3 regions of the Paenibacillus ihbetae genome follow, and region 2 is predicted to be linked to each of the others. Evidence: predicted binding sites of a transcription regulator. Region 2 holds the regulator's gene; each other region holds the start of a gene.
What was found. The regulator Rex, encoded in region 2, represses fermentation and respiration genes when NADH is low (regulators of the CRP and FNR family bind a similar motif). The targets are predictions, from matches to a motif close to TTGTGAAATATTTCACAA.
Positions count from the first base shown of each region.

Region 1: a site for Rex is predicted at 5,162-5,179, ahead of qoxA (cytochrome aa3 quinol oxidase subunit II). Genes of this name have one in related genera too.
Region 3: a site for Rex is predicted at 3,092-3,109, ahead of ric (iron-sulfur cluster repair di-iron protein). Genes of this name have one in related genera too.

Region 1 is NZ_CP016809.1:553,622-563,906, forward strand. It holds gene BBD41_RS02400 (ABC transporter ATP-binding protein) at 1-535, shown strand, start outside; gene BBD41_RS02405 (ABC transporter ATP-binding protein) at 528-2,387, shown strand; gene BBD41_RS02410 (LysE/ArgO family amino acid transporter) at 2,660-3,280, opposite strand; gene BBD41_RS02415 (aminotransferase-like domain-containing protein) at 3,421-4,866, shown strand; gene qoxA (cytochrome aa3 quinol oxidase subunit II) at 5,402-6,409, shown strand; gene qoxB (cytochrome aa3 quinol oxidase subunit I) at 6,475-8,418, shown strand; gene qoxC (cytochrome aa3 quinol oxidase subunit III) at 8,415-9,011, shown strand; gene qoxD (cytochrome aa3 quinol oxidase subunit IV) at 9,013-9,300, shown strand; gene BBD41_RS02445 (GrpB family protein) at 9,541-10,083, opposite strand; gene BBD41_RS02450 (DHH family phosphoesterase) at 10,264-10,285, opposite strand, start outside.
Region 2 is NZ_CP016809.1:856,824-867,108, forward strand. It holds gene asnS (asparagine--tRNA ligase) at 1-877, opposite strand, end outside; gene BBD41_RS03905 (acetate/propionate family kinase) at 907-2,115, opposite strand; gene BBD41_RS03910 (3-hydroxyacyl-CoA dehydrogenase family protein) at 2,112-2,984, opposite strand; gene BBD41_RS03915 (AAA family ATPase) at 3,169-4,671, opposite strand; gene BBD41_RS03920 (hypothetical protein) at 4,664-5,197, opposite strand; gene BBD41_RS03925 (cell wall elongation regulator TseB-like domain-containing protein) at 5,455-5,973, opposite strand; gene BBD41_RS03930 (amidohydrolase) at 6,001-7,299, opposite strand; gene BBD41_RS03935 (redox-sensing transcriptional repressor Rex) at 7,277-7,939, opposite strand; gene dinG (ATP-dependent DNA helicase DinG) at 8,009-10,285, opposite strand, start outside.
Region 3 is NZ_CP016809.1:520,635-530,919, forward strand. It holds gene BBD41_RS02245 (nitrate reductase subunit alpha) at 1-1,873, opposite strand, end outside; gene ric (iron-sulfur cluster repair di-iron protein) at 2,143-2,841, opposite strand; gene hmpA (NO-inducible flavohemoprotein) at 3,173-4,381, shown strand; gene BBD41_RS02260 (Crp/Fnr family transcriptional regulator) at 4,345-4,866, opposite strand; gene BBD41_RS02265 (manganese catalase family protein) at 5,106-5,960, opposite strand; gene BBD41_RS02270 (DUF3231 family protein) at 6,144-6,650, shown strand; gene BBD41_RS02275 (DUF2512 family protein) at 6,765-7,115, opposite strand; gene BBD41_RS02280 (DMT family transporter) at 7,201-8,151, opposite strand; gene pdxR (MocR-like pyridoxine biosynthesis transcription factor PdxR) at 8,270-9,685, shown strand; gene BBD41_RS02290 (alkaline phosphatase family protein) at 9,705-10,285, opposite strand, start outside.

The sequences.
Region 1 (10,285 bases), 300 kb from region 2:
CGATTTGGACGCACTGCGCGAGCGGATCGGCATCGTGCTGCAAGAGACCATTCTTTTTACCGGGACGATCCGCGATAACATCCGTTACGGCAAGCCTGACGCATCCGATGAGGAGGTCGTTGCTGCGGCCAAAGCCGCTCAAGCGCATGATTTCATCGCCGCCATGCCGGATGGTTACGATACGGTGCTCGGGCAGCGGGGCGTCAATCTGTCGGGCGGGCAGAAGCAGCGGATTTCGATCGCCAGGGCTTTGCTCGTAAGGCCGTCCATTTTAATTCTCGATGACAGCACAAGCGCGCTCGATATGGGAACCGAATCCCGCCTGCAGCAGGAATTATCCCGGCTCATGTCTGGCCGGACTTGCTTTATGATCGCGCAGCGGGTCTCGTCCGTGATCGACGCGGACAAAATCCTGGTCATGGATAACGGAAGCATCGTGGCGGAAGGCACGCACGCCGAGCTTCTTGCATCCTGCGAGCTGTACCGGGATATTTACCAATCCCAATACGGCAAGGAGGTGTCCGCCCATGGCTAGAACGGATCAGCAAAGAATGGATCAGGATAGAACGCAGCGTGCCGATCATCCCCCGGATCTCAGCATGAGAGGCGGAAGACCGACGCATGGCATGACCGCCGCCAAAAGCAAGCCCAAAAATACGTTCGGCACCATTCGCCGGATCTGGAGCTATATTCGGCCTTACAAGGCAGGAATGGCTGCCGTATTCCTGCTCACCTTGGTCAGCACGGTGCTCTCCCTCATCGCTCCATATTTGCTCGGGAGCGCTGTGGACGACTACATTATTCCAGGGGATTACAAGGGGCTTGCCGGTTTATGCGCGGCTTTATTGTCCGTGTATGCAGGAACAGCCCTCTTCGCCTGGCTGCAGCAGCATGTGATGGTGAAGGTATCCCAATTATCCATACAGGACATGCGCCGGGATATTTTTGCAAGACTGCAGCTGCTCCCTCTTCGTTTCTTTGACAGCAAGACGCACGGAGAATTGATGAGCCGCACGACGAACGATATCGAGAACGTCTCCGGCACGCTGAACCAAAGCGTAACGCAGCTGATCGCCAGCATACTGTCCCTCATCGGCTCGCTGGTCATTATGCTTTACTTAAACGTAAGGCTGACGCTGCTCAGCATGGTAACCATACCGCTGGTCATGCTGTTTACGAAGACGGTAGCCGGGCGCACCCGAAAATATTTCTCCAAGCAGCAGGCACATTTGGGGGAGCTTAACGGGTTTATTGAAGAAACCGTCTCCGGGCAGAAGGTGGTCCAGATCTACCGGAGAGAGCGGCATGCGGGGGAGCAGTTTGATGCATATAACAAAAAGCTGACTGAAGCGAGCATTCAGGCACAGATCTATGCCGGCACCGTCGGTCCTGTTATGAACGTGCTGAACAACGTCAGCTTCGCTTTGATCGCTGCGGTTGGCGGTTACATGGCCTTCCAGGATTGGACCACCGTTGGAATCGTCGTAGCTTTCCTGAATTATTCCAAGCAGTTCCAGCGTCCGCTGAACGATCTGGCGAATCAGTTTAACCTCGTGCAGTCAGCCGTCGCGGGAGCCGAGCGCGTGTTTGAAATCATGGATACGGAATCCGAATACGAAAATCATGAACCCTTGCAGGACGCCAGCCGCCTCCGCGGCGAGGTTGTATTTGACCGGGTATCCTTCGGCTATAAGGAAAGCGTACCGGTTCTGAACAATGTATCGCTGACGGCCCGTCCAGGGCAAACCATTGCACTGGTCGGTCCGACCGGCGCAGGCAAAACAACCATCATCAACCTGCTCACCCGTTTCTATGATATTGATTCGGGCAGCATTACGCTGGATGGCATCGATATCCGTCTGCTGGATAAAGACAGCCTTCGCCGCAAGCTGGGCATCGTGCTTCAGGACGCCTATGTATTCTCCGCTTCCATCCGGGAGAACATCCGCTACGGGCGAACCGATGCGACGGATGAAGAGATCGAGGAGGCGGCCAAGCTGGCCAACGCGCATGATTTTATCATGAAGCTGCCGGAGGGCTATGACACGATGCTGGTATCCGGCGGAAGCAACCTGAGTCAAGGGCAGCGGCAGCTCCTGACCATTGCCAGAGCCGTGCTCGCCGATCCGGTCATTCTGATCCTGGATGAGGCGACAAGCAGCATCGACACGCGCACCGAGATGCATATCCAGTCTGCGATGCGCACGCTGATGCAGGGACGGACCAGCTTTGTCATTGCGCACCGTCTGAGCACGATCCGCGAAGCGGACGAAATTCTCGTCATGCACCAGGGCGGCATAGCGGAACGCGGCACGCACGAGCAGCTCCTGGCACAGCGCGGCTTTTACTTCGATCTGTACAACAGCCAGTTCAAGCTTCCCGGATAACGTGAAAACATCCCCATGCACAAGCATGGGGATGTTTTCGCGCTGCCTTAGCGTGCAAGAGCCCCACCCAGCTTATGAACGCATTTCGTTAAGCTGGCTTATGGGGGCCCGGATATCCTTAGTCCATCAGTAAAGTCACTTCGGAGAGTTCAGAAGCGAGCGATTCGAGTATCTGCCTCGGTTTAGAAGTCTCCAGGAAACATTAACTTCCCTACAGAGGGGCGATCGATCCCCCTTCACGTTTTGCGGGTCCGTGTGACTTTACTGTAGGCTTAATAACCTGCAATCAACCCGTAGGCAAGGTAAGCTGCCGTCCCCCACATGATTACCGCCGATATCCGGTTGATCACCGTAAGCAGCCGGCCCGAGGTGTCCATGCTTCCCACCGCTTTCCCGGCGATTCCAAGCGCCATAAACCACAACCAGGATACCGCAATGCACACGGCGGCAAAAGCCGCCTTCTCTCCCCCTGCATACTGGATAGAGCTGGTACCGATTACCCCAACCGTATCCAGAAGTGCATGCGGATTCAGCAGCGATACGGACATGGCGAATGCGATCTGCTTCTTGGGGCTTAACGAACGGGGACTGCCTTCCTCCGGCTTATGGGGTCTGCTCTTCCATGTCGCTAGCCCCATGTAAATTAGAAATCCGACCCCGAGTATGATCATGGCAACGCGCAGCCAATCGTATTGGAGAACGACCACCGATACTCCCATAATAGCCAACGTAATGAGCAGCGTATCGCACAACGCTGCCGTAATAATCACCGGGAGCGCCCTAGCCAGCTTCGGTTGGACCGCCCCTTGATTAAAGACAAACACGTTTTGCACCCCCAGGGGCAAAATCAAACCCAATGCCAATATAAAACCATGAACAATAACGCCGGCCATCTTTTTTTTACCCCTCCAGCTTCATTTTTACCCTATTGTAGAGTAAGGTGATCCTCTTGTCTCCGACCAATTGGTTGGCACTTTACCCAACCAATCGAATATAATAGTGGAATCACCTTACGTAAAGCGGGGGGTTAGTTGTGACGGAAGAGTGGAGCTTGAGCAAGTCGGAAGGCATTCCGCTTCATCAGCAAATTTATGACCGCATCAAAGAGAAAATTATGAACGGGGAATGGCCTGTCGGCACCCGGATACCACCGCAGCGGGAGCTGGCCGCCCGGTTCGGGGTGAACCGGAGCACGGTGGTGTATGCGCTGGGCGAGCTCGCAGCCGATGGCTTGATCGAGGCGATGACCGGCCGGGGGACCGTCGTCGCCAACAACACCTGGAATTTGCTGTCTTCCGCTCCGTCCCCTGATTGGAACCGTTATGTGAAATCGGGTCTCTATCAGCCCAATATACAGATAATTCAAGCTATCAATCAGGCAGAGGCCGCCCCTGGCATCGTCCGCCTCGGAACCGGTGAGCTCTCACCGGAACTGCTGCCTGCCGGCGAGATGCTGGAGAAGCTTAACCGGAGTCAAACCGCCGCCTTTTCACTTGGATATTCCGAGCCGAAAGGCAGCCTGGTATTAAGGGAAGCCGTAAGCCATTATTTACGCAGCAAAGCGATTAATGCGTCGCCCGCTTCCATTTTGATCGTATCCGGCGGTCTCCAGGCGCTTCAGCTTATATCGTTAGGCCTGCTGCACCGCGGCTCCACGATATTCGTCGAGAACCCGTCCTATCTAAATTCCATTCATGTATTCCAATCCGCAGGCGTACGTATGCATGGGCTTCCCATGGACGAGGAAGGGCTGCGAACGGATTCCATCAGCAGGCTGAAACGGCAGCATAACGCTTCGCTGCTCTATACGGTTCCTTCCTTCCACAATCCGACCGGCTCTCTGATGACATCCGCAAGAAGGCAGGAGCTGCTGAATATTTGCTCCCGGGAGCGACTTCCTGTCATTGAAGATGATGTTTACGGTGATCTCTGGTTTGACCAGCCGGCACCGCTTCCGTTGAAGGCACGGGATCAGCAAGGCCTTGTGCTTTACTTGGGCAGCATGTCCAAGACATTAGGTCCCGGCCTGCGCATCGGCTGGATCGTCGGTCCGGAACCGGTCATCGACCGGCTGGCGGATATTAAAATGCAGACCGACTACGGCTCAAGCGCCTTGTCACAGCATGCGGTAGCCCAGTGGCTGTCCGAGGGGCTGTACGAGGGACATTTGGCGCGGATTCGCGGCGAGCTGAAGCTCCGCAGGGATTACACGCTTCGTTTGTTGGAGGAGGATTATCGCGAGCTCGCCGATTGGAATTGCCCACAGGGTGGATTTTACATATGGCTCCGTCTCAAACAGCCCCTCTCGATTCGTTCCCTGTTCGAGCAAGCGCTGGCTGAAGGCATTCTGCTTAATCCGGGCTTGATCTACGACCGGAACGACCGGCAGCACCTTAGACTGTCTTATGCGTATGCCTCAATGGAGGAGCTGCGCGAAGGTCTCCGGCGCCTTTCCCGCATGATCCGCGGGTTGGCGTAAACAGAGAATACGATATACCAATACAATTAAAGGCAGCCGGATGAAATGCTATCCGGCTGCCATTTTTATCGAAATGACAGGTAACGTCGAATCCCAAATTCTCCATTTGCATTATCATATCATACTCGCTATCGTCGGTTCACACATCAAATTGGAAATGACCTTTGGCTGCTCACCATTTGTGAAAACATCAACATACCAGCTTGAAGCCTTATAAATAAAGGGCTCTTTAGCTTGTTTCCCTCCTCTAAATTAAGCAAAAACAGGCCCGGATTTGTGACGAAACTGGTAACTCTCGTGAAGTTTTGAACAAAGTATGAACTGCCGAAAAACCGCGCCATTACAATGATTTCTCTCATAGCCCCCTCGTTTTGTAACAATTTGCACACATAACGTTAAACACATTGACAAGAATTTGGATTTTTATGTTATTAAAACCTGTTTATGTCTTTTGCAAAGCGTAGCGGAACTTCCTAGTATATAGGTGACAAGAACATTGAATCGAACGAAGCCGTTTCAAGGAAAGGGGTACATCATGAACAAAAGAGGGCCGTTATTTGCAATGTTTGTAATTTTTACCTTGCTCTTATCGGGATGCAGCTCGCTTACGGTATTAAATCCGAAGGGACCGGCTGCCAGAACCCTATCCGATACAATCATATTCTCCATTCTGATGATGATCGGAATTTTGGTTGTAGTTTATGTGCTTTACATTTATATGCTCACCAAATACCGGGCGAAAAAATCCAACGAGGGATATGAGCCTCCTCACGAGGAAGGGAACAAATGGCTGGAAATTCTGTGGACGGCCATCCCGATCGTGATCGTCGCGATCCTGTCGGTCGTCACGGTTAAGACTACGGTGGCTGTTGAAAAAGTGCCTGAAGGTTATGAGAATCAGAAGCCTCTCGTCATTTATGCTTCCTCCTCCAACTGGAAATGGCACTTCAGCTATCCGGAAGAAGGGATCGAAACCGTCAATTACGTTAACATCCCGACCAATCGCCCGATCGAGTTCAGACTCTACTCGTTCGGTCCGATTACAAGCTTCTGGATTCCACAGCTGCACGGCCAGAAATACGCGATGAGCGATATGGTCACAAAGCTTAACATGGTTGCCGACGAGCCGGGCTCCATGCTGGGCCGCAACGCAAACTTCAGCGGTGAAGGCTTCGCCCACATGGAATTCGAGGCGCTGGCTATGTCGCCTTCCGAGTACGAAGAATGGGTCAAGGACGTGAAGGATACCGCTCCGGAGCTGACACAGGACGAATTCAACAAGCTTCTGAAAACCGAGCATGTCGGAAGAATGACTTTCTCGACCAACCACTTGGAGTTCAGCCCTCCGCCTGAAGGACATCATCATGGCGGCGACAGTAACGGCAATGAAGAACACCAGGAACATAAAGAGCTTCATCCGGACCCTGCCACGACGGAAGAAACGGAGTTCGACAGCGAGAGCAACGTCAATCCGAATGAGCCGCTGCCAACTTCCCCGGCTGAAGAGAGTTCAACACATCAACATCAACATGATGGACATTAATCTGGAAGCTTTTTGATGCGAAGCGTCCGATCGACTTCATACATCTAGAAAGGAGCTAGGCCTTTATGAAATGGGACGAATTTTTCGTTACCGGTGAACCGTTAATTTACGGTGCCATGGTGAGCATTGTTCTCGTCTCGCTCGCAATCCTCTTCGGATTGACCTATTACAAGAAATGGGGATATCTTTGGCGGGAATGGCTGACCACCGTGGATCATAAGAAAATCGGTGTCATGTACATCATCTGTGCCCTGATCATGCTGTTCCGCGGCGGCGTGGACGCGATCATGATGCGCGCGCAGACCGCTGCGCCGGATATGAAGTTTCTTACCGGACAGCACTACAATGAGGTATTTACAACCCATGGCGTCATCATGATTCTGTTTATGGCGATGCCGTTTATCTTCGGACTTATGAACGTGGTCGTTCCGCTTCAAATTGGAGCGCGCGACGTAGCGTTTCCTAAGCTGAATGCGATCAGCTTCTGGCTGTTCTTTGCCGGGGCGATGCTGTTCAATATCTCCTTCGTCATTGGAGGATCGCCGGATGCCGGCTGGACCGCATACTTCCCGCTCGCGAGTATCGAATTCAGTCCGACTGTCGGTAATAACTACTACTCTCTGTCGCTTCAGATCTCGGGGATTGGTACCCTGCTCACAGGCCTTAACTTTATCGTAACCATCCTCAAGATGCGTGCCAAGGGCATGACTTTAATGCGTATGCCAATGTTTACTTGGTCCGTGCTGATTACGTGTGTCATCATCATCTTTGCATTCCCGGTTCTTACGATCGCCCTGCTGCTGATGATGTTCGACCGTATCTTCGGCTCCCAGTTCTTCACGATGGCTAATGGCGGTATGGATATGCTGTGGGCCAACCTGTTCTGGGTATGGGGCCACCCTGAGGTATATATCGTTATTCTGCCGGCGTTCGGCATATTCAGTGAGATTATCTCGACGTTTTCGCGAAAAAATCTGTACGGCTACAGCTCGATGGTCATGAGTATGGTTGTCATCTCCGGCCTGTCATTCCTCGTCTGGGCTCACCACTTCTATACGATGGGCCAAGGCGCAATGGTCAACGGCTTCTTCTCGATCACCACGATGGCGATCGCGGTCCCGACAGGTGTCAAAATATTCAACTGGCTCTTTACGCTTCATAAAGGCCGAATCAGCTTTACGACGCCGATGCTGTATTCACTCGCCTTCATTCCGATCTTTACGATTGGCGGCGTGACCGGCGTCATGCTGGCTATGGCAAGTGCAGACTACCAGTATCACAATACGATGTTCCTGGTTGCCCACTTCCACTACGTGCTTATTCCAGGTGCCGTATTCGCCGTCATTGCCGGCTTCCATTACTGGTTCCCGAAAGTGTTCGGCTTCCGCCTGAACGAAAAGCTTGGCAAAGCAGCATTCTGGTTTATCGCGATTTCGTTCAACGTCACTTTCTTCCCGCTGTTCTTCCTGGGACTGATGGGGATGACGCGACGGACGTACACATATTCGGCCGAGACCGGCTTCGGTCCGCTGAACATGCTGTCGATGGTCGGTGCGATCGGCCTTGCGATCGGATTTATCCTGCTGGTGTACAACATTTACTGGAGTACGCGTTATCAGCCGCGGGACAAAACGGGCGATCCATGGGATGCACGCGCACTCGAGTGGTCTACGCCAAGCCCGGTGCCGGTCTATAACTTTGCCGTTGCGCCAGAGGTTAAAAGCCGCGATGCGTTCTGGTTCTCGAAGAAGAATAACGAGCCGCTGTCGAATGAGAAAATTACGAAGATTCATATGCCGAGCAACACCGGAAAGCCGTTTATTCTGGGGATCGCCTTCTTCTTCCTTGGCTTCTTCCTTGTATTCAGCTGGTGGATTCCATCCATCATCGCCGGTATTGCCGTGCTGATCATATTGGCTACCATGTCCTTCGACCGTGATCATGGCTATTACATTCCGGTTGAAGAGATCGTTCAAACCGAACAGAAACTGCGGGGTGATACGGTATGAAAATAGATGCCTCTCAGCCGCTGGAATATGGAACAGAGGAGAACCGTAATCGAATATTTGGATTCTGGCTGTTCCTCGGAGCTGAAATTGCGCTCTTTGCTACCTTGTTTACCGTCTACTTCGTCCTCGCAGACCGCCATGCCAGCGGTCCGAGCGGAGCGGAGATCTTTGAAATTACGCCGGTCCTGCTTGAAACATTCGTGCTCCTGACAAGCAGCTTTACCATCGGCCTTGCGGTTCACGCGATGCGCCTTGGTCTTAAGAAGCAGATGATGATCTTTATGATCATCACGCTTCTGCTGGGAGCAGGCTTTCTCGGCATCGAAATTTTTGAATTCTTTACGTATGTTCACGAAGGCGTCACGCTGTCGACCAGTGCCTTCGCATCAAGCTTGTTCACCATTCTGGGTACGCACGGAGCTCACGTGACCTTCGGTCTGCTCTGGGGGATCGCAATCCTCATTCAACTCAAGAAGTACGGGCTGGATCACTCTACGGCGAACAAATCCTTTATCTTCTCGCTGTACTGGCACTTCCTCGATGTTGTGTGGATCTTTATCTTCAGCTTTGTCTATCTGAAAGGACTGATGTGACATGTTAAAACAGCTGTTTCCTATCAAGCATGTAGCGGGTTATATATCGTCCCTCATCCTTTCAGCCGTCGCACTTGTCGTTCTGCTGGATATTCCGGCAGGCTCGAAAATGGCCATTTTGCTGGTAACTGCAGTTTTGCAGGCTGCCGTTCAGCTTATGCTCTTCATGCACGTCGGAGAAAGCGACGATAAGAAATCCATCTACATCAATATCATCTATGCCCTTTTCGTTGCGCTAGTGACCATCTTGGGTACGCTGTTCATCTTTGTATGGGGCTGGTACTCCTAGAACAGGAGTCCGTCGCAGCGCGGCAAATGGAAATTAGGATACATTTAAACTACAAAAAACTGTCCCATTCGTAGGTTTTCTACGGCGGGACAGTTTTTTCATGTTTTCGATCTAAGCCGGTGGAGAATCAGGGCCTAGGGTGCTGCTCTTCTACGCCTTCTCGTTGCCGCCATAACATTTAACATTAACATAGGAGTTATAACCTTATGATTCCCATAGCATTTAGCAGCAGTTCTAGCCTCACGTTTCCCATACGCTTTGGAGCGGTAGTCCCCGTTCTGTTCGCGCTAAATCAACAACCCGCTGGATAAAGGCCGTTTTGGCTTTCGTATATTCATCCGGATCGGTAGGATACCGTTCCGCCAACAATCGTTTAAGTTCGCCGTATTCCAGAACCAAATCGGGGTGAGCCCGGAGGTAGTCGCGAAACAGCAATTCTTTTCTTTCGTAAAATCCCTCCTTCGGCAGGATATGCAAGTGATGCGTGCGCACCCCAGCGTCTTCTTTGATGAATAGATAGCGTCCGGTCATGCCGTTCTCTATGAAGCGGTAGCCTGAACTGCTAAGCAACTCTGTATAGTCTTGTTCATGAAGCAATGGGTGGACGGCCGCGAACATATCGATGATGGGTTTGGCATCTTGATTCGGTATCGAAGTACTGCCTGCATGCTCGATGGTGACGATGTGAGGGGCCAGAATGTGAAGCAATCGGTCTTTCTCTTTCTCGAACTCCAAAGACCATTCGGAGTTGTATGGAACGACTTTGACCACATACCCGGACATGGATTCATCCTCCTTCCCTCTTCAGGGGAGCTATATGTAACAGGACATCCAAGTGTATCATTGGAGGTTGGTTATGTCAATTATATCCAGCTAAAAGAACCAGAATTCCAGACCAAACAGGAGGCCTCTTCAAGATCTAGAGATCTTTAGAACAGCCTCCCTTTTGATATGAATACGAGCTTAAAGTTCTTCCAGCAGCTTT
Region 2 (10,285 bases):
AGCCTTGCGTGTGCAGGAATTCGATGGCCTCGTCATACGTAATCCGCGGGAACGGAGCCTGGATCGCTTCCAGCTTCGAAATATCGCGGCCGATCGTTTCCAGCTCCCGGCGGCAGTTTTTAACGACCGATTGCACGACATGAGCGATGAACTGCTCCTGTACCTTCAGACTCTCTTCATGGTCCGTGAACGCCATTTCCGGCTCGATCATCCAGAACTCGATCAGGTGACGGCGGGTTTTCGATTTCTCGGCCCGGAATGTCGGACCGAAGGAGTAGACCTTGCCAAGTGCCATGGCGGCCGCTTCCATATACAGCTGTCCGCTTTGCGTCAGATAGGCATCCTCATCGAAATACTTCGTATGGAACAGGTTCGTCGTTCCTTCCGCGGATGTCGGCGTCAAAATCGGCGGATCCACCAGCGTAAATCCGTTCGTATCAAAATACTCCTGAATCGCACGGATAATTTCCGCACGGATGACCATAATCGCGCGCTGCTTCTGCGTACGCAGCCACAGATGGCGATGATCCATCAGAAAATCGACGCCGTGCTCTTTAGGCGTAATCGGATAATTCTCTGTCAGATGGATGATTTCGATGCCCGTTACCGTCATCTCATAACCGGATTGGCTGCGGGGCTCCTCGCGGATCTCGCCCGTTACATAGAGCGAGCTTTCCTGCGTCAGGCTTTTTGCATCATTCCATACCTGCTCGGACACTTCATTCTTAACGACTACGCCTTGAATATATCCGGTACCGTCCCGAAGCTGCAGGAATTGAATCTTGCCGCTGGAACGCTTGTTGTTAATCCAGGCGCCGATGGTTACCGTCTCACCGACATGCTGGCTGACGTGACGAATCACACTTTTGGTGGCCATGCTTAAATCTCTCCCTTTATCACTGCGAATTAACGGTATAAAGCTTGTACGATACGATGCGTATCCCGAGCGATAACCAATTCCTCGTTGGTAGGAATGACAAGCACCTCGACCTTCGAATTCGCCGTGGAAATGCGGCGAGGTTCGCCGGAACGAATGCTGTTCAGCTCCTCATCCAATTCTACGCCGAGATAGGTAAGCTGCTCAAGCACCTTTTTGCGGAGGACAATCGAGTTTTCCCCTACGCCCGCCGTAAATACGATGACATCCACGCCGTTCATCGCGGCAGCGTAGGACCCGATATATTTACGGAGCCGGTACTCGTACATGTTGAATGCCAAAGTCGTATTCGGCTCGCCTTTTTCCATGCCTTCCGTAATTTCGCGCATATCGCTGCTAATTCCGGAAATCGCGAGCAAGCCGCTGTGCTTGTTCAGCATCGAATTCACTTCATTGACGGTAAGCTCTTCCTTATGCATGACAAAAGGAACGATGGCAGGATCCAGGTCGCCGCTGCGCGTACCCATCATCAAGCCTTCAAGCGGCGTCATCCCCATCGATGTATCGACCGACTTTCCGCCGTCAACGGCGGTCAGGGAAGCCCCGTTACCAATGTGGCAGGTAATGATCTTGAGCTCTTCGATCGGACGGTTCAGAAACTCGGCTGCCGCTTGGCTCACATAAGCATGGGACGTACCATGCGCACCGTAACGACGTACTTTATATTTATTATAAAGAACTCTCGGGATAGCGTACAGGTATGATTTTTCCGGCATCGTCTGATGGAAGGCAGTATCGAACACAACGACCTGCGGTACGCCCGGCATATTCATTTCCGCTGCCCGGATCCCCATCATGGAAGCGGGATTGTGGAGCGGAGCCAGGTCGAACAGGCGGCGGATTTCCGCCTTGACTTCGCTGTCTACCAGGGCCGATTCCTTGAAGGACTCGCCGCCGTGGACGACCCGATGGCCGACGGCCTGAATGCTGTCGATGGATTCGATGACGCCATGCTCTTCATTCGTCAGCATGCCGAGCACTTTGCGGATCGCGGTCGTATGCTCCAATATTTCGCTGACCTCGGTCACTTCCTGTTTCCCGGTCGGCTTATGGGTCAGAATCGAGGAATCCATCCCGATCCGTTCCACCAGGCCTTTGGCCAGTACGGATTCATCCTCCATATTGTATAGCTGATATTTAAGCGAGGAGCTGCCTGCGTTAATTACGAGAATATTCATATCCGGTCACCATCCTTGTCGTACTTGAAAAAGCCCTCGCCGGTCTTCACGCCCAGCTGTCCGGCACGCACCATCTTCTTAAGCACGATGGACGGACGGTATTTCAGCTCGCCGTATTCGCGGAACATGCGTTCCAGTGCGGCAAGAATGGAGTCAAGACCGAAACGGTCCGCCATTTCAAGCGGCCCGTGCTGGAAGTTGTAGCCGATTCGCATCGCATCGTCGATATCTTCCGCAGACGCTACGCCTTCCTGAAGCAGATGCAGCGCTTCGTTGATCATGAGCGTAATCATGCGCGTCGTTACGAAGCCAGGAGACTCATAGACCATAATGCCTTTCTTGTCAGCCACTTCCTCGACGAAACGCTTCGTTTCGGTAAACGTCTGCTCGGACGTTTTCAAGCCGCGAATAATTTCAACGAGATCCACCTTGGATACGGGATGTATAAAGTGCATGCCAATAACACGCTCGGGATATTTCGTGGAGCTGGCAAGCTCCGTCAAGCTGAGCGTGGATGTATTGCTCGCCAAGATGACACTGCTCGGACATACTTGGTCAAGCTGTTCAAATACTTCCTTTTTTGCATCCAAATCTTCTATAATCGTCTCGATGACCATATCGCAGGTACCAAGCTCCTTGATATGCGTCACCTTCTGAATCCGGCTAAGGATAAGCTTCTTCTCTGCCTGCGTGATGCCCCATTTCTCCAGCTGTTTATCCAGACTGGTTTCGATCATGCGGTATGAATAGTCCAATCTCTCTGGAGATTTCTCAACGAGCAGCACGTCAAGCCCTTTGGCGGCGAGCATTTCCGCAATGCCCTGCCCCATCGTACCGCCGCCGACAACGCCGATTTTTTTGAAGTACATGGTTTCTACTCCACCCTTTCCTTATCTCTATACAGTATTGTACCCCTATTTGTCGAAAAATGCATTTTTAGAAGTAGTTCAAAAAATTAAAAAACCGACTTTTTGAACATGCATTTTTAGAGCACAAAATATAATAATATCTTAGCATGAGAAAAAAGTAAAAAAAAATAACCAGCATAACAAATTATGCTGGTAAAAGCGCGTTTTCACGAAATTGACAACGAAACTGCTCACCGGACAGGATTTCCTCTTTCATCAGGATGTCAAGCGAATTGTCGAATATCGCCCGATTCCGTTCCAACAGGCCTTTCGTCCGGGACATGAGCTCTTCTAGGATCATATTATTCTCCCGCATCAATTCCTCGGTCGTAACCATATTCATGTTGATGATGCCGAGTGAGGTTAAGCCGGATTTCATCATCGTCTCCACAATGTTCAGCGATTGCTCAAAGTCATTGCTGGAGCCCGTGCTCCGTCCGCCGTAATAAATTTCTTCCGCGGCAGCTCCGCCAAGCGCGATCATAATCTGCTCTTCCAGGAACGATTTCGTATAGAGATACTGCTCCTGCTGCGGATTGTGACGCACATAGCCAAGAGCCTTGCCGCGCGGGCTGAGCGCCACCTGCTTCACGCTGCCGGGACGTACGAGCTCCGCCATAATGGCATGACCCAGCTCATGGATCGCTACCCGCTTCTTCTCCTCGATATTGGATTCGCGGTCTGACCGCTCACCCATCATGACCTTATCGATGGCCATGGACAAATGGCGCTGGTGAATGAATTGCTCATTCTCGCGCATCGTGTAAATCGCCGCTTCGTTCATGACGCTTTCCAGCTGGGCGCCCGAGAAGCCGTACGCTTCCTCGGCGATTTTCTCAAGGTCCACATCCTCATGCAGCGGTTTGTTGGCCGCATGCAGTCTCAGAATATGGGCTCGTCCCTTCTTATCGGGCAGATCCACCTGAATATGACGGTCAAATCTTCCCGGACGAAGCAGGGCGCTATCCAGCATCTCCTTGCGGTTCGTGGCGGCGATGACGAGAATACGCGGCGCTTCGGTCGAATAGATCCCGTCCATTTCGGTCAGCAGCTGGTTCAGCGTCTGATCATATTCGCGCTGCTGCCCGCCTTCACGCTTCCCGCCGATGACGTCGATCTCATCGATAAAGATAATCGCGCTCTGTTTATTCTCCTTCTCGGCCCGGGTGCGGGCATCCTTGAACAAATCCCGGATGCGTCCTGCGCCGACGCCGACATACATTTCAACGAATTCGCTGCCGGATGCAGCCACGAAGACGGAATTGGTATAATGGGCGGCCGCTCTGGCCATGAGCGTCTTCCCCGTCCCCGGAGGACCGGTGAGCAGAATGCCCTTCAGCGGACGAATGCCGAATTTCTTGATATCTTCATGCCGAATCAGAAAATCAAGTGCTTCCCGGAGCTCCTGCTTGGCATTGTCCTGCCCGCCGATCTCTTCAAAGGTCAGCTTCGAAGGACCCGCTTTCTTGCGTTTGCGCTCATTGCCTGCTCCGACGGCGATCCCGCCTCGCATCTTTGCGATGAACAGCAAACCGCCTACAAGAGCAACCGCAATGATGACCGGCACGATATTCACCCCGATAAAAGCCAGGAACACCAATAATACCGGGACAAAGCCGATCGCTACTTCTTTTGTCCATTTAGGCATGGCTCCACACCTCCATTTTGCCGGGCTGACGCGGCAGGATGATGAATTTACCGGACTCTCCATCCGACAGGCTGATGTAAACATTGTTGTCGTCGATCGTCGCTTTCGCCTTCAAATTCGGAGTATCGGCTGCCAGCCGATCCAGGGAGGTTTGAATGTTGGTATACTGCTTGTTGTCCATAGCTTCCGCAACGGACAGCATCGCCTTTTCCCACCACTCGTCCAAGGCCTTCGAGGAGTGGTCCTCGACTTGAATTTTAAGCTCCCGGCTGCCAATTACGGATTTGCCTTCCCGCTTGATATGCTGAACCAAGTCCTGCAAATTCGTGTCCGGAGCCAGATCGAGTTTCAAAGATACGGCATCCTGTTTAATATCTATATGAGAACTTTTCACGCCTTCATATTGGGAAACGACATCGGCCAGCGGACTTTGAACAGCGAAACGCTGATATAGAAACCATCCGCCGAAAAGCACCAATGCCGAAATGACAACCGTCAGCATGATAGGGACAATGCGTAGTTTCATGAAGTGCCTCCTTCAGTAATAATTTGTAGAAATTATCTATCACTTTATATAGAACAACATATGCTATGACTAATAGATTATTATTTGCCTTGTGAGTACAACAATGAGTATATCATATAATCTATACTTTTTCATGCCTTCCTGTGAAAATATTAAGAACAGTTTTTCCATTTTTTTCAGACAACGCTTTCAAACTCAAAACAAAGAGGCTTGCTTGTACAACCGCGTACAAGAAAGCCTCTTTCTGTATAGCTGATTTATTGATTTGGAAGAATAATGTCCTCTCCGATCGCCTGTCCGTCCTGGAAGCGATAGAACCGATAACCTAATTGGCCCTGATTCTCATATTGGAGCTGCCATGTATACTCGCCTTCGTACATTACAGGGAGCAGTCGCTTGACCACAGCACCCGGCATCTCCTTCCGAATCTGCTCGCGCATCTGCTCTTCGGACAATCCGTTGCCGAGCAGCTCGGCCTGAACCGCGTCCTTGCCCTCTACAGGCATGTTGTCATCCGTAAACTTCACCCAAACCATGATCTCCTGCTGGTTCTGATTCGTGCCGGTGATGACCCAATAATTGTTGTTCTCGCCCCAAACCGATTTGTAGGTTTTATCTTTCGTCACCAGGCCGCCATGCTGACGAGCGGCTTGCACCGCCAAGCTTTCCTCATTCCACGTGTCCTTCATGACATAGGAATAGTACAGCTGCACGCACAGCAGCGCCAGCAGCAGCCCGGATATACTAAGCAGTATCCACTTTGTTCTCTTTTTCAAACCGTCTGATCCTCCCCTTAATCTGCCCTAAAGGGTCGAAAGACGCTCGAATGAACGCTGGGCTTCACGGCGGATCCGTTCCTCATCCAGCGTGAGGCAGGAGCCGTGCTTAACAACCTGCTTGCCGTCAACCCATACATGCTCCACATCCTTGGCGGATGCCGAGTAAATCGAATGCGAAATGTAATCCGTGCGCGGCAGGAAATGCGCTTGATCGGTATTCAGCGCGATCATGTCGGCCTTCATCCCGACGGCCAGTCTGCCTACGTTATCAAGAAATGCCGATTTCGCTCCATACTCGGTTCCCATTCGAAGCGCTTCGGCTGCCGGAACGGCTGTCGGATCGCCGCTGACGCCCTTGTGGATAAGAGCGGCCAGACGCATCTCTTCGAACATGTCCAGGTTGTTATTGCTCGCTGGTCCATCGGTTCCCAGGGACACCGTCACGCCTGCTTTCAACAGCTCGGGCACGCGCGCAACCCCGCTGGCGAGCTTCAGGTTGCTGCCCGGGTTATGGGATACCGCCACCTGATGCTTAGCCAAGATCTCAATCTCTTCATCCGTCAAATGCACCGCATGCGCAACGAGCGCCGGACGCGAGAACACGCCAAGCTTCTCCAGATGGGCCACCGGGCGCAGTCCATAGTCATTCACATTCTGCTGCACTTCGGCTGCCGTTTCGGACATGTGGGTATGGATCGGCAGATTCAAATCATGCGCCGCTTGAACGAATTTCTCGATAAAGTCCGGCGGGCATGTGTAAGGCGCATGCGGCGAAATCATCGTCGTGATCCGCCCCTCCGCCTGACCGTGCCAGTCTTTCGCAAAAGCAACCGCTTCATCCAGCTTCTGCTTCTGCACTTCTGGCGGGCATAAGCCGATGACGCCTCTCGTCAGAACTCCCCGCATGCCGGAGTCTTGGACAACCTTCGCTACCTGATCCATATGGTCATACATGTCAACGAAGGTTGTCGTACCGCCCTTCAGCATCTCCAGCACCGAGAGCGAAGTGCCCCAATAGACATCGTCTGCCGTAAACTTCGCTTCCATCGGCCACATCTTCTCCTGCAGCCAAACTTGCAGCGCCAGATCGTCGCCAAAGCCGCGGAGCAGCGACATGGCTGCATGCCCATGCGTGTTGACGAGCCCCGGAAGGAATAACAGATGCGTCCCGTCCATCACCCGGGTTTCGGCATCGACCTGAGGCTCTTCTTCCCCCAGATACGTGATGCGGTCGTCCTCCACAACCATATACCCGCGGATAACCGGTTGTCCTTCCTGAAGCACGGCAAATGTTCCGTTCTTAACCATCCACTTCGTTGTCATGCTGTGCATCCTCCTTCCCATTGTCCAAATAGTAAGCCAGGCTTTGCAGATCCGTCGTAAAATCCGCGGTATGAATGCGGATGTGGGACGGTGCCTTCAAAATCGTCGGGGCAAAATTCAAAATCGCCTCGATTCCGGCATTGATCAGCTGATTGGCTACGTTCTGCGCTTCAAAGTCCGGAACCGTAATAATCCCGATTCGAATGCCGTATTCCTGGACCGTCTGGTCCAGCTCTTCCATCGGCTGCACCGTCAAATTATTGATCTTAAGCCCGATCTTCGGAGGATACGAGTCGAAAATCGCCACAATCTTCATATTATCCTTCAGAAATGCGTTGTAGTTGGATAGCGCATGTCCGAGATTGCCCGCACCGACCAGCGCAACGTTGATCTTCTGGTCCAGCTTCAGGATTTGGCGGATTTTCTCAATGAGATAGGAGACATCATAACCGATGCCCTTCCGGCCGAAATCACCGAAATAGGCCAAATCCTTACGGATTTGGGCCGGATTCAGGTCGAGCTTCTGCCCAAGCTCCTGTGAGGAGACGGTGGACACCTCCCGCTTATGAAGCTCATTCAAATAGCGCAAATAGACTGGCAATCTGCGGACGACGGCCTCTGAAATTTTATCCGATTTCATGCATGCTCCCCCTATTAATAGGATGATAGTTCATCGCTTCCAATGTAATAACCCTGCTCCCCTCGAGGTTCACTCTTTTTCATTTTCCCTTTCCTGGAGCCACTGCGCAATACGAGGGACGATCCCCTCGGTCGGCATATGCTCCATCTTCGGTCCGGGCAGGGAATACAAGAAGTATTTTCCATAATATGATTCGATCACCCGCGTATCGTAGACAATCACGATCCCCTTATCGTGGGCAGTCCGAACAAGCCGCCCGAAGCCCTGCTTGAAGCGGATGACCGCTTGCGGCACCGAAAGCTTCATGAACGGATTCTTCTTCTGCTGCTGCAGCAGCTCGCTCTTCGCCTCGACCAGCGGATGGTTGGGCGGCTGGAACGGCAGCCGGACAATCGCCAGGCAGGTCAGCGCTTCTCCGGGAATGTCAACGCCCTCCCAGAAGGAGCTGGTCCCCAGCAGAACTGAGGCGCTGCTATCCTGGAACCGGCGAATCAGCTTCGTACGGCTCGTTCCATCCATTCCCTGGCCAAGCACCGTAATATCGCTGGCAGCCAGCGCTTCCTTAAGCGGCTCATGCACCTGGCGGAGCATCCGATAGGACGTAAACAGGACGAGCATACGACCATGGGTCGCTATTGCCGCTTCGGAGAGCGACTTCACGAGCGTGTTTACAAATACCGCATCCCCCACAGACCCCTTCACGCTAGGAAAATCCCGCGGAATGACAAGCAGCGCCTGCTCCCTGTAATTGAACGGGGAGGGCAGCTGAACCGTGTTCAGATTTCCTGCGTCCGCCGCTTCCTGGAGCCCTAAATTGTCGATCATGAATTGAAACGATTTATCGACCGACAGCGTCGCCGATGTGAGAATCACGCTCCGCTTCTTGTCAAAAAACAATTCCTTCAAATGCTTGCTGACATCAACGGGCACGGCGTAGAGCTGCAGCGACTTGCTGCGGAAATTGCCGTTGGCCTCCATCCAGTACACGGTGCCTTCGTCGTTCAAAGCCATGAAGGACCGCAAATCCTCGCGGTGCGCAGCCAGATCCTTAAACAAGCCCGACAGGTCCGTCAGCAGGCTGTCCGCACTGTAATCGTCCAGCTCTTCCTTTATTTCGGCGACGAGCTTGTCTCCCTTGCGCACGACATCTCCCAGCGTAACGTGAATCTGCTGTTCCAGCTCGGCGAGCGTTCCCCAATCCTTCGGCTTCTTCGCAGGCGAGAGCCGCAGCGAATACTGCCCGGCATCTCCCGGCGAAGCGTCGCCGCGTTCCGGGAGCAGGCCGAACAGCTGGTCGCTGAGGCGGTCCCAAGTTTCTTTCACCGTGATCAGATCAGGATAGATCCGGTCGATGACCGCCGACCATTCCCCGGATTTCTCATGCGGAGAAGCCTGCAGCAGCTGCCGCAGCGCAGGGAGCTGCCCGCTTCGGCTGTCCTTGTACAGACGGGTCAATGTATGAACCACCGTAAAATATTTCATCTGCAGCCCGAGATGCTTGCCTGCCACATCCTCCAAGTGATGGGCTTCGTCGATGACGAGCCGTTCATAGCTCGGAAGCAGCTGGTGGTTCGCTTTTACGTCGGTAAACAGCTTGGAGTGATTCGTGATCACGACATCCGCAATGCCGGCCTCATGCTTCGCCCGATGGTAGTAGCACTTGCGGAACCAGGGGCAGCTGCGTCCAAGGCATGAATCGGAATCGCTGGCGATCGTTTCCCAGAAATCGCCCCCGCGGCCGCCGAGATTCAGCTCCTCGTCGTCGCCGCTTTCGGTTTGCGTGAGCCACACCAGCATCTGGGCCGCCGTGATGACGTCCTCCTTCGGCGAATGAAAATCTCTCCTATTTATTTTATGTTCAAATTTTCTCAAACACAAATAATGACCTCTTCCCTTAAAAATGGCTGCTTTAAAAGGGAATGGCACTACCTGGGTAAGCAGAGGTATGTCCCGGTCTCGAAGCTGCTCCTGCAGGTTGATCGTATGCGTGCTGACCATCACCTTCTGCTCCTGCTTGACGCTTTGGTAAATGGACGGAAGCAGGTATCCAAGCGATTTGCCCGTTCCGGTGCCGGCTTCGATCAACAGATGCTTGTCTTCTTCAAGAGCCTGCATCACTTCCTGGAACATCATGTCCTGCGCATCCCGGCTCTCATATTGCGGAAGCACTTCCTTCAAGCGTCTCCGAACCTCATCCATATACTCTTCGAAGCTCATGTTTGCCAGCGGATTAGGCTCGGCTTCATCGCGGACCGGGGCGATATCCGTCCAGTCCTCAACGCCTAATGCGAATTGGCGGTAGTAGGTATGAATGCTGCCATCCTGGACGGCCTGCATCTCCCGCTC
Region 3 (10,285 bases), 340 kb from region 2:
GGTACCGGATTTCCTCGCCGGTCGGGGATTTCAGCGCATCCATTCCCGATTCCTCGTATTTCCATTGGTCGGTGGCGAAATAGAAGAAGGAGGTCGCATTCTGCTGGCGCGGCGGTCCCTGCCAGTCTTTGGAAAAGGCGACGGTCGACCAGCCCTCGATCGGCCGGCATTTCTCCTGACCCACATAATGCGCCCAGCCCCCGCCGTTCACTCCCTGGGATGCCGTAAGGATGACCAGATTCAAGATGGAGCGATAAATCGTGTCGCTATTGAACCAATGGTTAATTCCGGCGCCCATGATAATCATGGACCGGCCGCCGGTATCCAGCGCGTTCTGCGCAAATTCGCGGCCGATCTGGATCACGACCGAAGCCTTTACCCCGGTGATCGCCTCCTGCCATGCCGGCGTATAGAACGAGCCTGCGTCCTCATAACTTGCGGCTTCGAGCTCGCTCCCGGTCCGCCGGATTCCGTACTGGCTCAGCATTAAGTCATAGACGGTCGCGGCGAGACATGTTGTTCCATCGGCCAAATGAACCTTTCTTGCTGGAATCATCCGTTCGAATATGCCGCTGCCGCTGGAATCGAAATAGGGAAAACCAATTTTATGCCAATCCGCATCATGGCCTTCCATCGAAAGCGCCGGTTCGATCCGTGTCCCGTCTTCCCGTTCCAGCATTAAATTCCATTTCTTTCCCTGCTCCCATCGCTGGCCCATCGTACCGTTCGGGACGATGATTTCATCCGCTGCCTCATCCAGAATCACCGGCTTCCACTCGGCATGCGGCGAGGCATCTCCCAGGTCGCTTGCCCGCAGGAAACGCCCGGCTTTCAGACCGTCTCCATGCGCATCGAGCATAATCAAGAACGGCATGTCGGTATACTGCTTCGCATAATTCAGAAACATCGGCTCCTGGCGCTCCCGATAATATTCGTTCAAAATGACGTGCGTCATTGCCTGGGCAAGAGCTGCGTCCGTTCCGGGATTCGGTGCGAGCCAGTTATCGGCGAATTTCACGTTCTCCGCATAATCCGGAGCCACGGATACGACCTTGGTTCCCTTGTAGCGCACCTCGGTCATAAAGTGTGCGTCCGGCGTGCGCGTCAACGGCACATTGGAGCCCCACATAATAAGGTAGCCGGCATTATACCAGTCGCTTGACTCGGGAACGTCGGTCTGCTCCCCCCAGATTTGCGGCGAGGCGGGCGGCAGATCCGCATACCAATCGTAAAAGCTGAGCATCTCCCCACCCAGCAGGGAAATGAACCGGGCTCCGGACGCATAACTGATCATCGACATGGCCGGGATCGGCGTAAATCCAGCGATCCGATCGGGCCCGTATTTACGAATCGTATAAATCAGCTGCGCGGAGATGAGCTTGGTTGCATCCGGCCAAGTAACGCGCACATGGCCTCCCTTTCCTCGAGCCTGCTTGTAAGCCTTGGCTTGATCCGGGTCCTCCACAATGCTGGCCCAGGCCGCAACCGGATCCCCGTGCACCTCCAAAGCCTTGCTCCACATCCGCCAAAGCTTGCCGCGGATATATGGGTGTTTGATTCGAAGCGGGCTGTATTCATACCAGGAGAAGGAAGCGCCACGGGGACAGCCTCTCGGCTCAAATTCCGGCATATCCGGCCCGCATGACGGATAATCGATCTGCTGGTTCTCCCAGGTAATGATCCCGTTCTTCACGAACACCTTCCAGCTGCAGGACCCGGTACAGTTCACGCCGTGCGTCGTCCTGACGACCTTATCGTGCGACCAGCGCTTGCGGTACATATCCTCCCATTCCCGGCTCTTCTCTTCCAGGACGGACCAATTGTCCGAGTAGCTCTCCACCCTTTTGAAGAATGTCAGTGCTTTGCGTTTCATAGGACACGTCAACTCCTTCTGCTTGAATGACCATGGTTGGGGAATCCATGTATCGTCCATTCGTATGCCTTCATTATGCAGGTATCGCCAGAGGCATCCTACTAGGGAAACTCCTATATTCGCAGGGAAAATCCCTCGTCATCCGCTCGCGGTGTTTTTAACGGGGGTGCATTCCACACTCATCTTGAGGGTAGACAAAAAGAGCCCTTGCCCGGCGAACAAGCAGGCAGAGGCTCTCGAAAGATATCGAAGTGTTAGAATGAGTTTCGCTATATGATTTTACGAATCTCTTGGAAAAGAACATTGTTCTCCAAATGGATATGCTCATAGGTGTCTTTCTCAAGATCCGCAAGACGTTGATAGACAAGCCTGTATGTGCCGCATGCATCATCCGGCAGTTCCCAATCATTGGTGACTTCCCGAAGCTCCTGCAATATGCCCCCTGCACTGGAGTGCTCCTCTTCAAGCCCGGTTATGAGGGGCAGCAATTGCTTTCGAGCAACCGACTCGGGTTCGGTCAGTACCAGGACCATAAGCGGGAACACATTCTGCTCTTCATCCTGCGTGTGCTCCAGCAGCTCCTTCTTGAGCTGTGAGAACAGCTCCTGAACCCGGAGCAGCTCGGGATGCCGTTCCCCGTGGACACGGGCAAGTTTTGTGACATAAGGGGTCAGGGCAGGCAGTTCATCGCGCAGGAATGCATGATGCTTGTGCTGAATATGTTCGATGAGCTCAGGCGCGCTCAGGGAAGCCGGACGCCTCTCCTGATACTTCTCAAATTTGTCTTGCAGCAGCTTGACCTGACTTAGCACTTCTTCGGGATCCAGCCCCCGCTGCGCAGCTGCTGCCTCCAGGGTAATCTGGCCGCCGCAGCAAAAATCGATGCGAAGCGAACGGAACAGGTCAGCCGTCTGAGGGACGCAGGAAACGATATCCGAGACATGGGTATGAAGCGTAAAGGTACTCATAGAAAAAACCTCCTGTCATTTGTGGACCAATGGCTATTGCGAAGTCATCTGGCCGTTTCTCACGCCTCAAGTATAGAGAGGCCTCCCATCCGCCTCAGTGATTGCAGTCATAGTGATTGGGGACAAATTGTGAACGACAGGCCCCAGAGCACCCATTCGAAGCTCTATAAAAGCCTCCCTAAAGAAAGCAGTCACGCTTCTTTTAAAATGCTCCTGTTCAAATTTTAAAGTCACAAATTGTTACGATTTTATGTGATTCAAATCACAATACTGTTCAAGGAGGGGTATCTATAATGGTACCATCCACTTTATGAAAGCGAGGCGCAGCTTTATGCTAAGCGAACAAACGATCGCAACCATCAAATCAACGGTTCCTGTCCTGGAACAACATGGCGTTACCATCACGTCCACCTTCTACCGGAATATGTTCAAGGCGCATCCGGAGCTGTTGAATATGTTCAACCATGCCAACCAGCAACGAGGCCGCCAGCAAACCGCCCTTGCAGACACGGTGTATGCCGCGGCCCAGCACATCGACCGTCTGGAGGCCATTTTGCCTGCCGTGAAGCAAATCGCGCACAAACACCGGAGTCTTGGCGTCAAACCGGAGCATTATCCTATTGTCGGGGAACATCTGCTAGGAGCAATTAAAGAGGTGCTTGGAGAAGCAGCAACCGATGAAATTTTACAAGCGTGGAAGGAAGCATACGGCGTTATCGCGGATGCATTCATATCCGTGGAAGATGAGATGTACAAGCAAACGGAGACGCAGGTCGGGGGATGGAGCGGCTTCAAACCGTTCCGGGTCAATCGAAAAGTGCGGGAGAGCGAAGTTATTACGTCCTTCTATCTTGTTCCGGAGGACGGAGGCCCGCTGGCCTCTTTTGAGCCTGGACAATATGTCAGCATCAGACTGCAAATTCCCGGTGAAGCTTACACCTTGAACCGCCAGTACAGCCTGTCCGATGCGCCTGGCAAGCCGTATTACCGGATATCAGTAAAACGGGAAGCTGAAGGCACCGATACGCCGGAAGGAAAAGTATCGAATTACCTCCATCAGTCCGTTGAAGAGAACGGGATCGTGGAGCTTTCGGCTCCTGCCGGCGATTTTTCATTAAGCCTGGAGGATTCCTCACCAGTTGTCCTGATCAGCGGCGGTGTTGGACTAACCCCGATGATCAGCATGCTCAACTCCGTTGTTGAAGCACAGCCGGAGCGTAAGGTTATGTTTATCCACGCAGCACGGAATGCCGGTGCCCATGCAATGAAAGAGCATGTCGAGCAGCTCGCGGAAATGAATCCGAATATTTCTTACCGGTGGTGCTACAGCAGCCCGGGCGCAGAGGATGGCGGATACCATAAGAGGGGATGGATCGACCAGGCATGGTTAAAAGATACCGTTCCGGGCCAGTCGGCCGTTTATTATTTCTGCGGCCCAATTCCGTTCATGAAGACGATCAACGATGCGCTTCTGGCAATGGACATTCCTTCAGACCGGATCCATTACGAGTTCTTCGGCCCTACTGCGGGCCTTTCCTGACGCAGCAGCCGGTTGACCGTTTCCCGGCGCAGCCCGATCAGCTGGCCGATCTCCACTTGGGTCAAGACGTCCGTGAGACGAGCGGGTGAAATATACTGCTCGAACCACCGCTGAAGCTTGCGTAGACGCTCAATGGGCTCAATTTCGCTTAATTGATCAATCCGCTCCTGCATCATCCGCAGCTTATCCTGCAGCTGGAGCGCTATGGAACGATAACGTACCGGGTCCTCCTCCAAGGCCCCATACCATTCATCCGGGCGGTAAACCTGAATCTCGCTTGTCACTAATGCGACTGCCGTCCCGAAATAGGGCTTGGGCGTAATTAAGGAATGATGCGGAATCGTTTCTCCAGGGACAATCAAATTCACTAGCAAAGCATTGCCGTCCTGGTGTACGCGCTCGATTTTGAGCATGCCGCTCTTCACATGAAACAGCGGGCCGGATTCGCCTTGCCGGAATAAGGTTTCTCCTTTATGAAGGATCATAAACAGGACCTCCTCAATCATGACACTGTCTCTAATCATAGCGTAAGCGTCATAACGGGATCAAGAAGGCCTTGTTATCAGATTATAATGAAGTCGCAGCTGCCGCCCGCCCGGTTTATCAGGTTGTCCTGAGAACAGGGCTTGCTGCCTACTTGAAGACCGAATCCGCCTACCTGCTGCCAGGTACGCCCGTAACAAAACCGCCTTGAATCCAAGGCGGTTTTGTTTGCGAACACGCTTTACGCATTCAGATCGCGTGTCCCAGGGCTATGCTCGTTAGGAAGCTCAGGCAAATTCGGTACCGGATAGCCTTCCGGCGGCGGAGTGACTTGGAGACTGCCGCCATTACGGCTTGGCGTCTGGCCGCTGAAAATTTCCCCGATCCGCGTGTTGTCTAGTCGGAAGTTGAATTGGGCATTATGGAAGCCCATATCCACATATTTTTTACACTCCGGATATTTATGGATGTCGTAATTCGGCACGGGGAACAGCTTGCCCCACTCGACGCCAAGCGTTTCCAGCGCCTTGGCAAACGCGTTTTGATGGGCGTTGTCGCGGACGATCAGAAAGGCCAGCGTCTCCCGGAACGTTTTGTTCGTGCTCATCTCATAGATTCTGGATTTTTGCAACACTCCCGTCGACTCAAGAACGAGATTATCGAGCAGATTCGCAACCAGATTGCCGTGGTCGTACACATAATTCCCCATCCAGGGATTGCCTGCTGCATCGACCGGCAGCGAGCTTTGGGCTCCCATAATAAAGTGATGCGGGTTCGCGTGCTTGACCGCTTCATCCAGCGGCGCTTCGTCGATTCCGGCAGTTCCCGCGCCTTCGGCGCCTGCTCCCGTCAACAGCTGGTTGATCGTATGCTGCACAAGCTCGACGTGGCTGATTTCCTCCAGAAACACTCCCCGGATCAAGTCCCGAAACTGGGTATCCATTCCCCGAAAGTTATTGCTTTGGAAAAAGAACTGCATCATGGTCCGCATCTCGCCGAACCGTCCGCCAAGTGTTTCCTGCAGCACTTTAGCGGCAGCGGGATCAGGCTTATCCGGCACGATCAAATTGATCAGATCTTCTTTGTAAAAATACATTGCCATGCCTCCGATTTCCTGGATTGTATTGATGCCTTCAGTTTCAATCTCGGCGGGAAGTTTCATGCACCAAAGGGCATATGCAATAATTTCCTGCCGGGTACGACCAGGAAGTTGCAGCATGATTTTGATGCTTCCTGTACATAATGACGATGTTCACTAATTCCAAAGGAGCGAATCAAATTGGGTATCTTAAGCGGTAATCCGAAAGATGAGCCTATGCATTACGGCGAAATCTTCAGCGTATGGGAAACGTCCATGATGGCAAAAGGCACGGTTTCATGTTATGAGGCGTATATGTATCATGCAGGAGACAAGGAGTTGAAGAAGCTCCTTGAAGATCTGCTCGACCAGGCGAGACTTGAAATGAAGGAATGCGACGAATTGCTGACCGACAACGGCATTACGCCGGCCCCGGCGCTGGCTGAACGGCCACCTGCCAAGCTTGAGGAAATTCCGATGGGCGCCCGATTCACCGATCCGGAAATCGCCGCCAAAATCGCTGCCGAGAACGCCCTGGGGCTTGTCTCTTGCAGCAAAGTGATGGGACAGAGCATCCGGGAAGATATCGGCGCTTTGTTTGCGAAATACCATGCAACGAAAACGGCCCTCGGTCTGCGGATATTGCGAATGAACAAGGATAAGGGCTGGCTTATTCCTCCACCGCTGCAAGCGAAAAGGCCTGAATAGCAGCAGGCGAACAAAAAACGAAGAGACTCGCAGAACTAGTTGCCCTGCTGAGTCTCTTTGTTTTATAGACTCACGTTATCTGCCATCAAAGCGGCTAGCGGCTATAACTACCGGTTACGCACGCTGTCTTCGAACCGGGGTATGATCGCGCAACAGCCACATATGGAACAAATACTCAAAGCCCCCTGCCAATACAGTAAGCAGCAGTATTTCCGGGAAGCTTAGCGTCCAATTGGCCGCATCGGCAATGATCCACAGCATAACGAATACCAAGCCTGCATCCGCGATGGTCGCCACCATGTTCTTCGTCCTCGGCAGAATCAGAAGGTCCCCAAGCAGATAAGCAACGATGCCTATGCCCAGCGCGGTGATCAGGGCCGCAATCAGCGTGGCGTTCGACAGAGCGAGCAGCAAGCCCGTGATCATGACGCCGTGAACCAGCAGCTTAACCAACAGCTTTTCCATGAATATCACTCCTTCTGAAATTAGGTTATCCAATTGTTACTTTTATAACCCGTTTCAGCGCGTTCAAACACGCAGGATAAAAGATTCAGTCAGCCGTTACCGCTTTGACGCGCTTACCTCCCGTTCGCGTCTGGTTCACGCCGATGAGCACCATGCCTGCCGCCACCAACAGCCCTCCGGCCCATTGCTCTACACCCGCCTGCTGTCGCAGCAAGACCACCGACAGCACCAAAGCGGTAAACGGCATCATGCCTGAAAATGCTGCCGCCGTGGAAGCATCGCATCGATGGATTCCGGCGTACCACAACACAAAAGCAAGGGCGGTCACAAAGGGACCGTACCAAACAAGTGCAAGCCACTCCTCCCATCCGATCCCGGCCAAGGACCGAAGCGGATTCTCAAACCCCGCTGGGACTAGACATAGAAGGAAGGCCATGGCGGATACCAGCGTCGTTTGCACAGCCGGATCCACCGGTTGTTCATAAGGACCACCGCTCCTAAGCGAGCTCCTTCGTGACAAAATATTAAATACCGATTCGCTAGCAGCCGCGAAGAGCACCAGCATATTTCCGATTAAGTGCTGCAGGGTAAAGGAATTTCCTTGCGAGAACAACCCCTGAATCAGAATAATTCCGCTGACCGTGCTTGCGATTCCGGTTAGACTAAAGCGGTTGACCGGCTCCTTAAGTACTAGTCTTGCGAGCAATACGGTAAGAGCCGGCGTTGCCCCGGTTATGATGCCCGCTTCCGCAGCGCTGGTATGAGAGAGGCCAAAGAGCATAAACATACGAAACAGAAACATGCCAAAGGCCGCCTGAAGCAGCAGTTGAGGCCAATTTACCCTGGCTCGGCGTCCGAATGAACGAACAAGCTCGCGAAAGCACATCGGAATAAGAATCATAAGCGCCAGCAGCAGGCTGATTGCCGTAATCGTGAACGCTCCCAGCTTGCCGTTCAACAGCGATCCTGTTATCACCGAAGAACCCGCCAGCGTAAATGCTCCGAACAGATACAACATCCCTTTCCATCTTTCCACCCGAGTTCACATCCTCACAAAATCATAGTCGCTTGATATCTCCAACATGGTACAATCTTATCGGAGTTGGTTGAAGAACCAGTTCAGCTCCAATTCATACAAACCAGTTGGAGGAACTATGTGGGGATTTGAATTGCGGCGAGACATCGAGATTCCGTTAAAACGGCAAATTTATCTGGAAATAAAAGAGCAAATCGTTGCCGGAAGGCTTCGCGCAGGGGAAGCCCTTCCTTCCACCCGCCAGTTGGCAGAGGAACTGAAGGTGTCCCGAAATACGGTAAATGAGGCTTTTGACATGCTGTTGGCCGAAGGATTCGTTGTAAGCCGGCAGGGATCACCGACAAGAATCGCGGACGGCGCAGCTGTCCATACGGAGAAAAAGGAGATGCCACGGCAGCGCGAGCATCAGGGCGTTTCCTTCCTGGTCGATTTCCGTACTGGCCAACCGGATCTAGGAAGCTTCCCGAAATACTTATGGCAGCAAATCTCGATCAAGGCTTCCCGCGAGATGCCTGACGATATGCTCGGGTATACCGGCCCCCAGGGACTGCCAAGCTTGCGTTACGAAATATCCTCCTGGCTGTACCGGAGTAAAGGGCTGGCGGTCGATCCGCTGGATATTTTCATAACGGCAGGCGCAACCCATGCCTTGAGTGTCATTGCCCATCTGTTGTATCAGCCAGAACAGGCGATTATCGTCGAGGATCCGACGAACATCGAAATGCTCCAGTCGTTCATCAATAAAGGTTATGATGTGAAGCGGGTTCCTGTGGATGAGTGTGGCTTGATAACGGACAAGCTGCCAAGCAACAGCGGCCCCATCTATGTGACTCCCTCGCATCAATTCCCGCTTGGCGGAATATTGCCTGCCGATCGTCGGGCAGCCTTGATTCGGTTTGCAAGGGGACAAGGCAGCTACATCGTAGAGGATGATTACGACAGTGAATTTCGGTATGACGGAGACCCGGTTTCGCCGCTCTATGCGATGGATCCGGATCGCGTGATCTATATCGGAACGTTCAGCAAAGTGCTGTTTCCTGCCCTTCGCATCGGTTATGTCATTCTCCCGCATTGCCTCCAAGAGCGATGGCGTTATTTGCGCACGCATACGGATGTCCAGAACCCTCCTTTTGAGCAAGCGGCTTTAGCCGAATTTTTGCGAACGCGGAAATTTGACAGGCATATTCGAAACATGCGCAAGCTGTACCGTGAACGGAGACAGGCGCTTATGACGGCATTAAAGAGGTCGTTCGGCGATCGTTGGCACCCATGGGGCGATGCCGCCGGCCTGCATCTTGCCATCGAATTCGAGAACATGTGTTTCGATTCGTCCTTTAAAGACAAGTGCAGGAGTAACCGGATCCGGATCACGCCCGTCGAATACCATGCGATTGCCAAAGGATTCCACGCCAATAAACTGTTATTCGGCTATGGTCACCTGGAACCGCAGCAAATCGAAGAAGGTGTGGCAGCGCTGAAAGCATTTCTGCTTGCCCAGGGATATATGCCATCCGCCCGTCAGGTTCCCCTTTAATACCCATGAAAAAACCGCGCTAACGCGCGGTTTTCCGGTCCATTGTACGTGGCTTCCCGTCCTGTGACGGCTCCGCCAGCAAATCCAGCAGGAACGCCTTAAGATCTATCATGCGCAAGTAACGGGGCTCACGGTCTGTTCCGCATATGATCAGCGGCACAAGCGACTCCTTCTTCCCTATAGATCCGTGCCCGCCTCCTCCTTCATGCGTCGGAGAGCTTCGGTCCTTGAGCTCGTATCCGGGTTTCGAGGTAACGACCATATAGCTCCCGGTGTGGGAATGAAGAGCGCTTGCCAATCTTTGCAGGACATCAGGGTACTCTCCATAGCTTATGGGTTGACCTTCATCCGGCTTCCCCCTGCCTGCTTTCAGATCCAAAGCGTCCTTGTCTCCTTCGATCGTCCACTTCTGTCCATAAGAGTCCGTGAATGAACCATCCGCATGATATTTCAGCTGCTTGCCTGCAGAACCACGTAGAACATGAATCCATCCTTCATCCTTCCACGCGGCCATGTCTATCCGGTTGTCCTTAAGAAGCCTGCCCGCGATTTCTTGCAGCGAGTGCTTCCCATTCGGGTTGTATATATAAGCCATCGTTT